2 regions of the Bradyrhizobium sp. AC87j1 genome follow, and region 2 is predicted to be linked to the other one. Evidence: riboswitches for the same ligand, from Rfam matches in the RefSeq annotation. Region 2 holds a riboswitch; the other holds the start of a gene.
The links. A riboswitch is a leader RNA that binds a small molecule or an ion and turns the genes downstream of it on or off. The one in region 2 is predicted to bind S-adenosylmethionine.
Positions count from the first base shown of each region.

Region 1: linked by a shared signal. The riboswitch ahead of CV770_RS18785 (O-succinylhomoserine sulfhydrylase) and the one ahead of metX (homoserine O-acetyltransferase MetX) in region 2 are both predicted to bind S-adenosylmethionine.

Region 1 covers NZ_PTFE01000033.1:50,243-56,911, reverse strand. The annotation lists gene apaG (Co2+/Mg2+ efflux facilitator ApaG/CorD) at 1-73, opposite strand, end outside; gene CV770_RS18800 (OpgC domain-containing protein) at 253-1,548, shown strand; gene CV770_RS18795 (SGNH/GDSL hydrolase family protein) at 1,548-2,321, shown strand; gene CV770_RS18790 (SGNH/GDSL hydrolase family protein) at 2,334-3,320, shown strand; gene CV770_RS18785 (O-succinylhomoserine sulfhydrylase) at 3,495-4,682, opposite strand; SAM riboswitch at 4,757-4,836, opposite strand; gene CV770_RS18780 (2'-deoxycytidine 5'-triphosphate deaminase) at 4,917-6,053, shown strand; gene CV770_RS43355 (PAS domain S-box protein) at 6,071-6,511, shown strand; gene CV770_RS43350 (PAS domain S-box protein) at 6,468-6,659, shown strand.
Region 2 covers NZ_PTFE01000021.1:73,217-79,885, forward strand. The annotation lists gene clpB (ATP-dependent chaperone ClpB) at 1-413, opposite strand, end outside; gene CV770_RS13880 (MOSC domain-containing protein) at 654-1,442, shown strand; gene CV770_RS13885 (TIGR02594 family protein) at 1,572-2,246, opposite strand; gene CV770_RS13890 (alpha/beta fold hydrolase) at 2,464-3,324, shown strand; gene metW (methionine biosynthesis protein MetW) at 3,676-4,338, opposite strand; gene metX (homoserine O-acetyltransferase MetX) at 4,341-5,540, opposite strand; SAM riboswitch at 5,632-5,711, opposite strand; gene CV770_RS13905 (chorismate mutase) at 5,869-6,669, shown strand, end outside.

The DNA of each region.
Region 1 (6,669 bases), on a different contig from region 2:
CGGCCGACGACTGCTCCGGAACAAAGTTCGGCTCGACGGTCACTTCGATCTGGCGGGTCACGGCGCGGTACATGGTTGCTATCATACCGAAATCGGGCGCTGGAACCAAACGCCGGAGGCGGCTTTGGCGACATCGTCCCGCCAGAATTCAAAGGGAATGACACCCGGACGTGATCCGGCCGCTTTGCGAGATGACGACCGGACCGGTACACTCCTCAACGTCGCGATTTGCGGAAGGGTTTTTAGGCCCCGATGACCATTGCCGACCATGTGACGGGATCGACGATCGCGGGAACCGCCAAGCCTGCAGACGCCAAGCCTGCAGACAGCATGGCTGTGGACAGCAAGCCCGCGGGGGCGAAGCCGCGCGCGACCGCGCCGGCCATCACGCTGCCCGCCATCGGCGAGCGCGAGCTCCGGCTCGACCTGTTCCGCGGGCTGGCGCTGTGGCTGATCTTCATCGACCATCTGCCGCCGAGTCTGCTGACCTGGTTCACGATCCGCAATTACGGCTTCAGCGACGCCACCGAGATCTTCATCTTCATCTCCGGCTACACCGCCGCCTTCGTCTACGGAAGGGCGATGCTGGAGAGCGGCGTCGTCATCGCCACCGCGCGCATCCTGCGCCGGGTCTGGCAGATCTACGTCGCCCACGTCTTCCTGTTCACGATCTTCCTCGCCGAAATCTCCTATGTGGCGACCCGGTTCGAGAACCCGCTCTACACCGAAGAGATGGGTATCATGGATTTCCTCAAGCAGCCCGACGTCACCATCGTGCAGGCGCTGCTGCTGCGTTTCCGCCCCGTCAACATGGACGTGCTGCCGCTCTACATCGTGCTGATGCTGGCGCTGCCGCTGATCCTGTGGTCGATGAAATGGCGCCCCGACGTCACGCTCGGCCTCTCGGTCGTGCTCTACGCGGTCACCTGGGAGTACGATCTCTACTTCTCCGCCTATCCGAACGGCTTCTGGGCCTTCAATCCGTTGGCCTGGCAATTGCTGTTCGTCTTCGGGGCATGGTGCGCGCTCGGAGGTGCGCGACGGATGTCGCGTATCCTGGCTTCGCCGGTGACGATGTGGATCGCGATCGCCTATCTCGCCGCGGCGTTCTACGTGACGCTGACCTGGTACGTGCCGCAGCTCTCCCAATTCATGCCGAAGCGGGTCGAGCAGTGGATGTATCCGATCGACAAGACCGATCTCGACGTGCTGCGCTTCACGCATTTCCTGGCGCTGGCCGCGCTCACCGTCCGCTTCCTACCCCGGGATTGGCCGGGCTTGAAATCGCGCTGGTTGCGACCATTGATTCTATGTGGCCAGCATTCTCTCGAGATCTTCTGCCTCGGCGTCTTTCTGGCCTTCGCCGGGCATTTCATTCTCGCCGAAGTCTCCGGCGGCGCAGCCATGCATGCGCTGATTAGTCTCTCCGGGGTCCTGATCATGTGGGGCGTGGCCTGGGTGATTTCGTGGTACAAACGCGTGGCTGACAAGAGCGGTGCGAAAACCAAAAACGCCGTCGGCAACGCCGATCTGGCGGGAGGGGGCTGATGAAGGCGAAGGTTCTCCTGAGCCTGGTCCTGCTATGCGGTAGCCTCGCCGCGCCTGTGGCGCGCGCGGGCGATGCCGCGCCTGCCGGTGCGCCCGCGGCGTGCGAATTGCCGTCTTATCTGCTTACCAGCGAAAGCCAGCTTCCTAAGGTCGCCGAGGCCGTCAAGGCTGGCAAGCCGCTCGAAATCCTGGTCGTCGGCAGCCGCTCGACCACGATTCCGTCCTCGGAGGGCAGCTCCTATCCGGCGCGCATGGAAGCGGTTCTGAAGGAAAAGCTGCCACCGTCAGAAGCGGTGCACGTCTCCGTAGAAATACAGAGCAAGAGAACGGCGGAGGAGGCCGCCTCGACCTTCGTTAAGCTGGTGGAAGCAAAGACGCCTACTTTGGTCATCTGGCAGACCGGGACCGTGGATGCTATCCGATCCATCGATCCCGACGAATTTCGGAGCGCGGTGACCGACGGGGTTGTTGCGCTGCAAAAGGCAGGGGCCGACGTCGTCTTGATGAATTTGCAGTACAGCCCGCGCACCGAAACCATGATCTCGGCGCAGCCTTTTCTCGATAATATGCGCGTGGTGGCGCAGGAGCACGACATCCCGCTGTTCGATCGCTTCACGATCATGCGGCAGTGGAATGATCAGGGTCAGTTCGACCTGTTCAGTCCGTCCCGCGGGCCCGAACTGGCGAAGCAGGTTCATGATTGCCTTGGCCGGGCGTTGGCACAGTTCGTGATCGACGCAGCCCATCTGGAGCCGGCCCAGCAGCAAAATTGAGGTCTAGCGTTAATGAGTTCTCTCCGCCCTTTTTGCCTGACGGCATGGCTGGCCGCACCTGCAGCAGCAGTGCTGTTGTTGCTGGCGCCAGCCTCGCATGCGCAGACCCAAGCCGCGCAGGCGACACAAGCACCGGCGCAGTCGGCTGATCCCGCTCCCGCTTCGCCGTCCCAGACCACCGTTGCCGTGACCTCGCCCGAGCAGCGCGGCATCACGGCGCGCGCCATCGACAAGGTGAAGCAGGTCGCCAAATCCGCCGGCGACGTCTTCAACCGCGTGCCCTGCCTGCCGTCAAAGGGCGGCTCGAAGGCGATGGGCTCGCTGCCGCATGTTGCAAGCAAGCTCGTGGCCGGCCAGCCCGTCCTCATCGTCGCGTTCGGCTCGTCGTCGACCGCAGGATTCGGCGCGAGCTCGCCGGAATTCAATTATCCGAACCGTCTTGCTGCCCAGCTGCGCCGCCACTATCCGACCGCCGACATCACCGTCGTCAATGCCGGCGTCGGCGGCGAGGATGCGCCCGAGATGATGAAGCGCCTCCAGACGCAGGTGATCGACGTGCATCCGGATCTCGTGATCTGGCAGGTCGGCACCAACGCTGTGCTGCGCAACCTCGATCCCGGCGACACCGCCAAACTGGTCGAGGACGGCATCAGCCGCATCCAGGCCGCCGGCGGCGCCGACATCGTGCTGGTCGATCCGCAATATTCGCCGGCCGTCAACCAGCGCGGCGAAAGCGCCGGCAAGATGGTGAAGCTGCTGGGCAAGGTCGCCGAGCTGCGTCACGTCGGCATCTTCCCGCGCTTCGAGGTGATGCGCGACTGGCACGAGAACCAGTCGATTCCGGTCGAGAGCTTCGTCATCGCCGACGGCCTGCACATGAACGATTGGGGCTATGCCTGCTTCGCCCAGCTGCTCGGCGACGACATCATCCGCTCGGTGGGGCAGATCAAGCTGGGCGTGAACGTGCCCGCGGACGTAAGAACGTATCGGCCGATGTAGCTTGCTTCACCCTCCCCTGGAGGGGGAGGGTCGATCGCGCGAAGCGCGAGCGGGGTGGGGTGATCTCTCCACTCGGGCACTGTTGGATGTGGGAAGACCGTCACCCCACCCCGCTACGCATTCCGCTTCGCTGCATGCGTAGCAACCCTCCCCCTCCAGGGGAGGGTAAGAACCTCACGCCTTCTCCAGCGCCGCGGTCAGATCCTCGATCAGATCATCGGCATGCTCCAGCCCCGCGGAGAAGCGGATAAAACCTTCGCTGATGCCGAGCGCGGCGCGGTCCTCCGGCTTCAGGCGCTGATGCGTCGTGGTCGCCGGATGCGTGACGAGGCTCTTGGCGTCGCCGAGATTGTTGGAGATCTTCGCCAGTTTCAATTCGTTGAGCACACGGAACGCCGCGGCCTTTCCGCCCTTCACCTCGAAGCCGACCAGCGTCGAGCCGCCGCGCATCTGCTTTTTCACCAATGCTGCCTGCGGATGATCGGCGCGGCCCGGGAAAACCAGTCGCGAGATCTTCGGATGGCTCGCCAGCACGTCGGCGATGCGCGCGGCCGTATCGGTCTGCGCGCGCACGCGCACGCCCAGCGTCTCCAGGCCCTTGAGCAGGACCCAGGCGTTGAACGGCGAGATCGACGGGCCGGTCTGGCGCATGAAATTGTGGATGTGCTCGGCGATGAAGGCTTCCGACGACAGGATGATGCCGCCGAGGCAGCGGCCCTGGCCGTCGATATGCTTGGTCGCGGAATAGACCACGACGTCGGCCCCGAGCGCCAGCGGGCTCTGCCAGATCGGTGTTGCGAACACGTTGTCGACGACGAGCCGCGCGCCGCCCTTGTGCGCGATCTCGGCAATCCCTGGGATGTCGAGCACATCCAGCGTCGGATTGGTCGGGCTCTCCAGGAAGAGCGTCTTGGTGTTCGGCCTCACGGCGCGCTGCCATTGGTCGAGGTCGAGCCCGTCCACCAGCGTGGTCTCGATGCCGTAGCGCGGCAGCAGGTCCTGGATGACGTAAAGGCACGAGCCGAACAGGGCGCGGGAAGCCACCACGTGGTCGCCGGCCCTAAGCGGCGCCAGGATCGCAGTCGTCACCGCGGCCATGCCGGTCGCCGCCGAGCGGGCGGCTTCGGCGCCTTCGAGCTCGATCATGCGGCGCTCGAACATCGCGATGGTGGGATTGGAGTAGCGCGAATAGATGAAGCCCGGATCCTCGCCCTTGAACCGCGCCTCGCATTGCTCGGCAGTGTCGTAGACGTAGCCCTGGGTCAGGAACAGCGCCTCCGACGTCTCGCCATATTGCGAGCGCAGGGTGCCGGAATGGACCAGGCGGGTTTCGGGACGATAGTTGGTGGTCGACTTCGACATAGGTACCTCCGACATGACCGTCTCGTCGAAAACGGTCACAAAAAAACCGGCCTGGATATCTCCACGGGCCGGGATCACAGAGGTCCCCGGCCTGTTTAGCGACTTATTTAACGTGGCTGCAAGCCGGCCGGCTCAAATCACCACGGGATAAGTGATGCTCATATTCCGCAATGCCCTTTCCGTCAAGGCGTCCATCGGATAGCCGTAAAAGACTTGTATTTCCGGCATGTCCGGATGCATCTGCCCCCTGAAGAGGACCCCCGGTTGACGTTCACGGTTGCGCCCGACGCCAATGGTATCCTGCCCGACCGCATGATCGCGGCGATGGCGAAGGCCGGGCTCATCCTGCCCGCCTATGACTTCGTCGAGAGCCAGATCCAGCCGGCGAGCCTCGATCTGCGTCTCGGCGACATCGCTTATCGCGTCCGCGCCAGCTTCCTGCCCGGTCCCGGCGCCACCGTCGCCGAGCGCATCGACGAATTGAAGCTGCACGAATTCAGCCTCGCCGATGGGGCGGTGCTGGAGACCAACTGCGTCTACATCGTGCCGCTGCTGGAGAGCCTCGCGCTGCCGCCGGAGATCGTCGCGGCCGCGAATCCGAAGAGCTCCACCGGCCGGCTCGACGTCTTCACCCGCGTCATCGCCGATGGCACCCGCCGCTTCGACATGATCGGCGCCGGCTATCACGGCCCGCTCTATGCCGAGATCAGCCCGAAGACGTTTCCGGTGCTGGTTAGCGAGGGCTCGCGTCTGTCGCAGGTGCGCTTCCGCACCGGTGACGCCATCCTCAATGCCGACGAGCTCGACGGCTTGCATGCCGCCGAGCGCCTCGTCGACATCGACGATGCTGATCTCTCGGGTGGCGTCGCCGTCTCCGTCGATCTCTCCGGCGAGAAGGCAAACGGCTTCGTCGGCTACCGCGCCAAGCGCCACACCGGTGTCGTCGACGTCGATCGCCGCTCCGGCTATTCCGTCGAGGACTTCTGGGAGCCGATCTCGGCTCGTCCCGACGGCAGCCTGATCCTCGATCCCGGTGAGTTCTACATCCTGGCGTCGAAGGAAGCCGTGCAGGTGCCGCCCGACTATGCCGCGGAGATGGTGCCGTTCGATCCGCTGGTCGGCGAATTCCGCGTGCATTATGCCGGATTCTTCGATCCCGGCTTCGGCTATGCAGGCGCGGGCGGAAAAGGCGCGCGCGCCGTGCTGGAAGTGCGGTCGCGCGAAGTGCCGTTCATCCTCGAGCACGGCCAGATCGTCGGCCGCCTCGTCTACGAGAAGATGCTGGCCCGTCCCGACGCGATGTACGGCCAACGCATCGGCTCGAACTATCAGGCCCAGGGCCTCAAACTATCGAAGCATTTTCGGGTGTAGCTGCCCATTTTACTGTCATGCCCCGGCTTGACCGGGGCATCCAGTACGCCGCGGCCTGTCGGCTCTATAGTGATCGCCTCTGGAATACTGGATCGCCCGATCCTCGTGCGCAATTGCGCACTGGTCGGGCGATGACACCGGTGTGTCAGGATGCGAAGCGAAATTCGGGCTACATGCAAGGTGGTGACATGAGCAACCAATCCGAACTCGACGCAAAGATCGTCGAAGACGTCGCGGATGCGCTGATCTATTCGGATCGCTCCGGCACGATCATGCGGTGGAACCGTGCAGCGGCGGCGCTGTTCGGCTTCTCCGCTGCGGAAGCGCTCGGCCAGAATCTCGATCTGATCATTCCCGAACACCTGCGCGCCGCGCACTGGAAGGGCTTTGAAGCTGCGCTGGCCAGCGGCAAGCATGAAGCTTGCGGGCAGGCCGACACTGACCCGCGCGCTGCATAAGAGCGGGCGCAAGCTCTACATCGAGATGACCTTTGCGTTGGTGCGGGATTCCGGCGGCAACGTCTTGGGATCGGTGGCGATGGCGCGCGATGTCACCGACCGGGTCGAGCGAGAGCGCGCGGCCAAGACGCCACCGCAAACTTCGTGATGCGGAATTG
Region 2 (6,669 bases):
AGGTTTTGCGGGGTGACGCCGCCCTTGGCGAGGATGGTGCCGGCCTCGCTGGTCTTTTCCAGCGTCAGGCCGAGCAGCAGCCGCTCGACCGTGACGAAGCTATCGCCAGCCTTCTCGCCGGCCTTTTCGGCGGCATCAAAAGTGCGGGCGAGCTCGGGCGCCAGATAGATCTGGCCGGCGCCGCCGCCACTGACCTTCGGCACCTTGCCGAGGGCATCCTCGGTCGCCTTCAGGATTGCACGGGAATTTCCGCCGGCGCGGTCGATCAGGCCGGAAGCGAGGCCCTCATTGTCGTCCAAGAGGACCTTGAGCACGTGCAGGGTGGAAAACTGCTGGTGCCCCTCGCGCATCGCGAGCGACTGCGCTGACTGGACGAAGCCCCTGGAGCGTTCGGTGTATTTGTCGATATTCATCTTTTCTGTCCCTCGGCCTGCCCCTGGAGCCCTCTAAGGCACTCCAAACGGCATCTTCATTGGGTTTCCAATTACCGCATTGACGTTTCTCAACCGGTAACGGTCGTGTTTTTGCCGACATTGCCGCCGGCCTGAGGCAGATGTGGGAAGCAGGTTGCGGATGCGAAAGAGGCCAGTTCACAATTTCGTGCGCTGATCCGCCGGCTTGGCGGGGCCGGGTCGAATCCCTTAAGTAGCGGCATGACAGCCAGCCAGACCGCCGAGATCACCGGCCTTTACCGCTACCCGATCAAGGGCCTGACACCGGAGCTCCTGCACCGCGCCCCCTTGCGGACGGGCCAGACCCTGCCCGCCGACCGCCGCTACGCCATCGAGAACGGTCCGAGCGGCTTTGATCCCGAACGGCCCGAGTGGAGGCCGAAAATCCAGTTTCTGATGCTCGCACGCAATGAGCGGCTTGCCGAGCTCGACAGCCGGTTCGACGACGCCACCAATGTCTTGACCATCCGCAGGGACGGCCAGACCGTCGCCAGCGGCGACCTCGAGAGCGCAGCCGGGCGCGCCGCCATCGAGAGGTACTTCGCGGAGAACTTTCAGCCGGAGCTAAAGGCCCCGCCGAAGCTGCTGTCCGGCCGCGACCACAGCTTCTCCGACCTCGCCCGCAAGGTCGTCTCCATCATCAATCTCGGCAGCGTCCGCGCCATCGAGACAATGCTGGGCGGCACCGCCGTGAATCCCCTGCGTTTCCGCGCCAATCTTTATGTAAAGGGCTGGCCGGCCTGGTCGGAGCTCGATCTCGTCGGCCAGACGCTGGCGATCGGCGCGGCGCGCCTGAAAGTGGTCAAGCGCATCGTCCGTTGCCCGGCCACCAATGTCGACCCGGTGACGGCCAAGCGCGATCTCGAGATACCGCCGACGCTCTCGCGCAATCTCGGCCACATGGACTGCGGCATCTATGCCGAGGTGATCGAAGGTGGCGAGATCGGCGTCGGCGATGCGATCGCGTTGGAAGAGCCGAAGCTGGTGTGAGCTTCGTAGGGTGGGTTAGCCGAAGGCGTAACCCGCCACTGTCTGTCACCGCAGAAACAGAAGAGGTGGGTTACGCCAGCGGACCGCGCTTCGCGTGACCGCTAGCTAACCCACCCTACGCACCTCACCTCAGTTCGGCATCACATAGGCATAGATCCGCCCGCGCGAGACCGGCGCTTCGCGGACGCGGTTGCCGTTGTTGCCGGAGATCATGATCGGATTGCCCTGCGCGTCGATGCCGGTGATGATGCCGACATGACCGCCGCGGCGGCCGCGCGACATCACCGCGATGGCGCCGACCTGCGGGCCGGAGACACGGGTGCCGTAACGCGCGAACGAGCTCGCCATGTCGGAGCCCGAGCCCTTATGGCCAGTGTGCTCCAGCACCATGTTCATGAAACGCGCGCACCACAGGCTGCCGCGCCCGGTCGGATTTCCGCCGACATAGCGGCGCGCCTCGGATACGAGGTTCAATCCGCCGCCGAAGCCGCCGCTATTGGCCGTTGCGGTGTTAACCATGGCGTTGTGGGCCATGCCGCCGCTATTGGCGTTCGGATCATAGCTCGCCTGGGTGTCGGCGAATCCGCTCGCCCGCAACTGCGCCGCGCTGCGCTCGAAGCGCGAGCTGCGTGCATGGTGGCGGTAATGATGATGTCTGGCGTGGTGCACGTGTGCGTGCCGCTCTGCGCTATGACGATGATGCGGCCGCGCTGAGGCCGGAGAAACGAACGCGGCAACCGCCGCGAAGAAGATCGCCAGCGCGACAACACAACGCGACAGGCGAGACGCAAACAACTCAAACATTCTTCATCCTTCGTTGACACCCCACTTCCCAATCGGCCCGTGCAACGGCCAGCATCGGTCTGGCCGTTAAGCCGCCCGATGTGGCGAGAAAAAGACGCGGGCTGCCTGCGAATAGCTGCGATGATTTTGTGCCGGTACTGGCTTGAGGCTGCCGCATTGCCGACAACAGCATTAACTGCAATCCTGCAAGGGCGGCTTAAAGAGAGGGAAACGGTTAATGCCCCACGCCACGACCAGGGACGACGTCCGCATTTATTTCGAAGAAGCGGGTCAGGGAACGCCGATCATTTTTCTGCACGAGTTCGCGGCCGACCACACCAATTGGGAGCCGCAGATGCGCTACTTCTCGCGCGGCCACCGCTGCATCACCTATTCGGCCCGCGGCTACACGCCGTCGGACGTGCCTGAAGGCGAGGTTTACAGCTACACGCATTTCTATAGCGATGCGATCGCGGTGCTCGATCATCTCAGGATTGAGCGCGCGCATCTGGTCGGCCTGTCGATGGGCGCCTACTCCTCGCTCCAGATCGGGCTCAACGCGCCGCAGCGCGCGCTGTCGATGACGCTGGCCGGCGTCGGCTCCGGTTCGGAGATCGAGAATTTGGAGGCCTGGCGCAAGCAGTGCCGCGCCAATGCCGAGCAGTTCGAGACGCTGGGCTCCGTCGAGGTCGCAAAGGTCACGCGCGAGGCGCCGAGCCGGATTCCCTTCCTGGTGAAGGATCCCCGCGGCCACGCCGATTTCTACGCCGCGCTGGCGCGCCACGATTCAATGGGATCGGCGCGCACGATGCGCGGCTTCCAGGGCGGCAGACCTTCGATCTACACGATGACGGATGCGATCAAGCGCGCATCGACGCCGGCGCTGATCATCTGCGGCGACGAGGACGATCTATGCGTCGGACCGAGCCTGTTCCTGAAGAAGCATCTGCCTGCGGCGGGGCTCGCGATGTTTCCGAAGTCCGGCCACGTGCTCAATCTCGAAGAGCCCGCGCTGTTCAACGAGACGGTGGCGCGGTTCGTGACGCTGGTGGAAGCGGGACGATGGCCGGTGCGCGACCGGAGGTCGCTGGCGCATTAGGCACAGGCGCAGCCAAATACTCCCTCGCGTAGCCCGGATGGAGCGAAAGCGTAATCCGGGATTCTCAACGCGGCGCGACGTGCCCTGGATTGCGCTGCGCTTCATCCGGGCTACGGGGTCCGGTTAGGTTTGCACTATGAAACGCCCCGCGCTCTCAACTCCGTCACCCTGAGGTGGCCGCTTCTTCAGCGGCCCTCGAAGGGCGACGGCCACGCTCTCGCCACAGCGAGAAATGAGCACGCCGAAACACTCGGCCGCTCATCCTTCGAGGCTCCCGGCGCGATGCTTTGCATCGCGCCACTCGCGCCTCAGGATGACGGGTCAGACGGCAATGGCCGCAATGACAGGAAACTATTTCCCGCCGCCGCGGCTGAGCAGAAACACCGCCTGCTCGCCGAACATGTTCCACACCCACCAGGGCAGATTCAGCGGCACCGGGCGGCCGTAGAGATCGAGCGCGACCGAGCGCTCCATCTTGACGTTGATCTCGTCGCAGAGCTGCACGAAATCCTTGATGGTGCAGAAATGGATGTTGGCGGTGTCGTACCAGGTCGCCGGCAAATTCTCGGTGCGCGGCATGTGGCCGCCGACCAGGAGCTGGAGCCGCATCTTCCAGAAACCGAAATTCGGGAACGAGACGATGGCGCGTCGGCCGATGCGCAGCAGATTCTCCAGCACCACCCGCGGCTGCCGCGTCGCCTGCAGCGTCTGCGACAGGATCACGTAGTCGAAGGCGTCATCCGGATAATTGACGAGATCGGTGTCGGCATCACCCTGCACCACCGCAAGGCCCTTGGCGACGCAGCGGTTGACGCCCTCGCGCGACAGCTCGATGCCGCGGCCGTCGATGCCGCGGGTCTCCAGCAGCTGAAGCAGGTCGCCCTCGCCGCAGCCGACGTCGAGCACTTTCGAGCCCGGCTTGACCATCTCGGCGACCAGCAGATGATCGGCGCGAAACTGGCCGGACGATCCGGTCGCGACGCCGTTCAACGGCAGCACTTCCTGTACAGACATGACTAGCCGTCCCTGGTGAGCCCGCGCGCCTTGCCCGCCGATTGCAGGAAGGCGCGGGAGATGTCGAAGAATTCGGGCACGTCGAGCAGGAAGGCGTCGTGGCCGCGATCGGTCTCGATCTCGGCGAACGACACCCGCGCGCTCGACGCATTCAGCGCATGCACCAGCGCGCGCGATTCCGAGGTCGGAAACAGCCAGTCGCTGGTGAAGGAGACCACGCAGAAGCGGGTCGCAATTCCCGCGAACGCCTTTGCGAGCACGCCGCCATGGTCGGCGGCGATGTCGAAATAATCCATCGCGCGCGTCAGATAGAGATAGGAATTGGCATCGAAACGCTCGACGAAGGACGAGCCCTGGTAGCGTAGATAGGACTCGACCTGGAAGTCGGCGTCGAACGAGAAGGTCGGCAGCTCGCGGTCCTGCATGCGCCGGCCGAATTTTCGATGCAGCGCCGCGTCCGAGAGATAAGTGATGTGCGCCGCCATCCGCGCCACCGCGAGCCCGCGATGCGGATGGATGCCGTGATCGGCATAGCCGCCGCCGTGCCAGTCGGGATCGGCCATCACGGCCTGGCGGCCGAGCTCGTGGAAGGCGATGTTCTGCGCCGAGTGCCGCGTCGCGCAGGCAATCGCCAGCGCGGAGAACACGCGGCCCGGATAGGCGGCGGTCCATTGCAGCACCTGCATGCCGCCCATCGAGCCGCCGACCACCGCAAACAGCGTGCCGACGCCGAGCCGGTCGACCAGCATCGCCTGCGCACGCACCATATCCGGGATGGTGATGACGGGGAAATCCAGGCCCCAGACCTTGCCGGTAGCAGGATTGATCGACGCCGGCCCGGTCGAGCCCATGCAGCCGCCGATCACGTTGGAGCAGATGATGAAATAGTGCTTGGGATCAATCGGACGTCCAGGGCCGACCAGCGTCTCCCACCAACCGGGCTTGCCGGTGACGGGATGCACATTGGCGACATGCTGATCGCCGGTCAGCGCATGGCAGATCAGCACCGCGTTGGAGCGATCGGCGTTGAGCTCGCCATAGGTCTGGTAGGCGATCTGGAACGGGGTGAGATCGACGCCGCAATCGAGCCGCAGCGGCTGCTCGGCGCCGAAATGCGCGATCTGCGAGCTTGGATGATCCACCTCGTGCGACCGTTCGTCGGCGCTGATCGCAGGACTCGGTATCGACTTGACGCCACCCATCTGACCATCGACCTCGTTTGCGATCAAACGCGTGATCGCCACTTGCATCAGGCCATGAAAAACCCGGCCTGAACGATAGGTTCGGCCGGGATCGGAAGCGTCCCCGGCCTGTTTAGCGAGTTTTTTAACGTGGCTGCAAGCCGGCCGGCTCAAATGACCACGGAACGGGCAAAAGCTACCGTCTTGGGCGGTTTTCGTCAAGTCGCGGCCCGGATCGGGCCAATTCGTCTGCCACGCCGTCGGCGGAAAGCAGCGTCATTTCTCTTTGCTTTCGCGGCCCCGACTGCCTAATCAGGGCATCCCCCATCGAAACGATCGACAGCCAGACATGTCCCAACGTCCGCCCGCGCCACCATCGCTCCAGGAACTGCGCAAGGAGATCGACGCGATCGACGAGGGCATGCATCGCCTGCTGATGCAGCGCGGCGACATCATCGACCGCCTGATCCAGGTGAAGCAGACCCAGGAGGTCGGCTCGGCGTTCCGCCCCGCGCGCGAGGCCGCCATGATGCGCGAGATCGTGCAGCGCCATCGCGGCATCCTGCCGCTCGACACGGTCGAGAGCATCTGGCGCGTCATCATCTCGACGTTCACCTATGTGCAGGCGCCGTTCTCGGTGCATGCCGACATCTCGGCGAGCGAGCCGGCGATGCGCGATTCCGCGCGCTTCCATTTCGGCTTCACGGTGCCTTACGTCGCGCATTTCAGCGCGCAGGCCGCGGTCGAGGCGGTGGCGAAATCCAAGGGCGATCTGGCGCTGGTGTCGGCGACGTCGAGCCGCACGCCATGGTGGCTCTTGCTCGAAACGGAAGGCGCGCCGAAGATCATCGCGCGGATGCCCTTCGTCGAACGCGACGATCATCCGGCGGCACTGCCGGTGTTCGCAATTTCGCGCGTCGCCGACAGCGCCCTGGTGACTGAGGTCGAGACCTTCAGCGTCCGCGTCTCCGGCTGGAACGCCGAGGTCGCGCGCGCCCTGTCGCCGCTCGCCGAGATCGTGGCGGTGCCTGATACCGCCTTCGACGGCGCGGCGCTGCTTGTCTCGGTCACGAGCGCGACCAGCATCGACAAAATCAGAGCTGCCCTGATCGAGGCGGGGGCCTCGGTGCGCTCCACGGCCCTCGTCGGC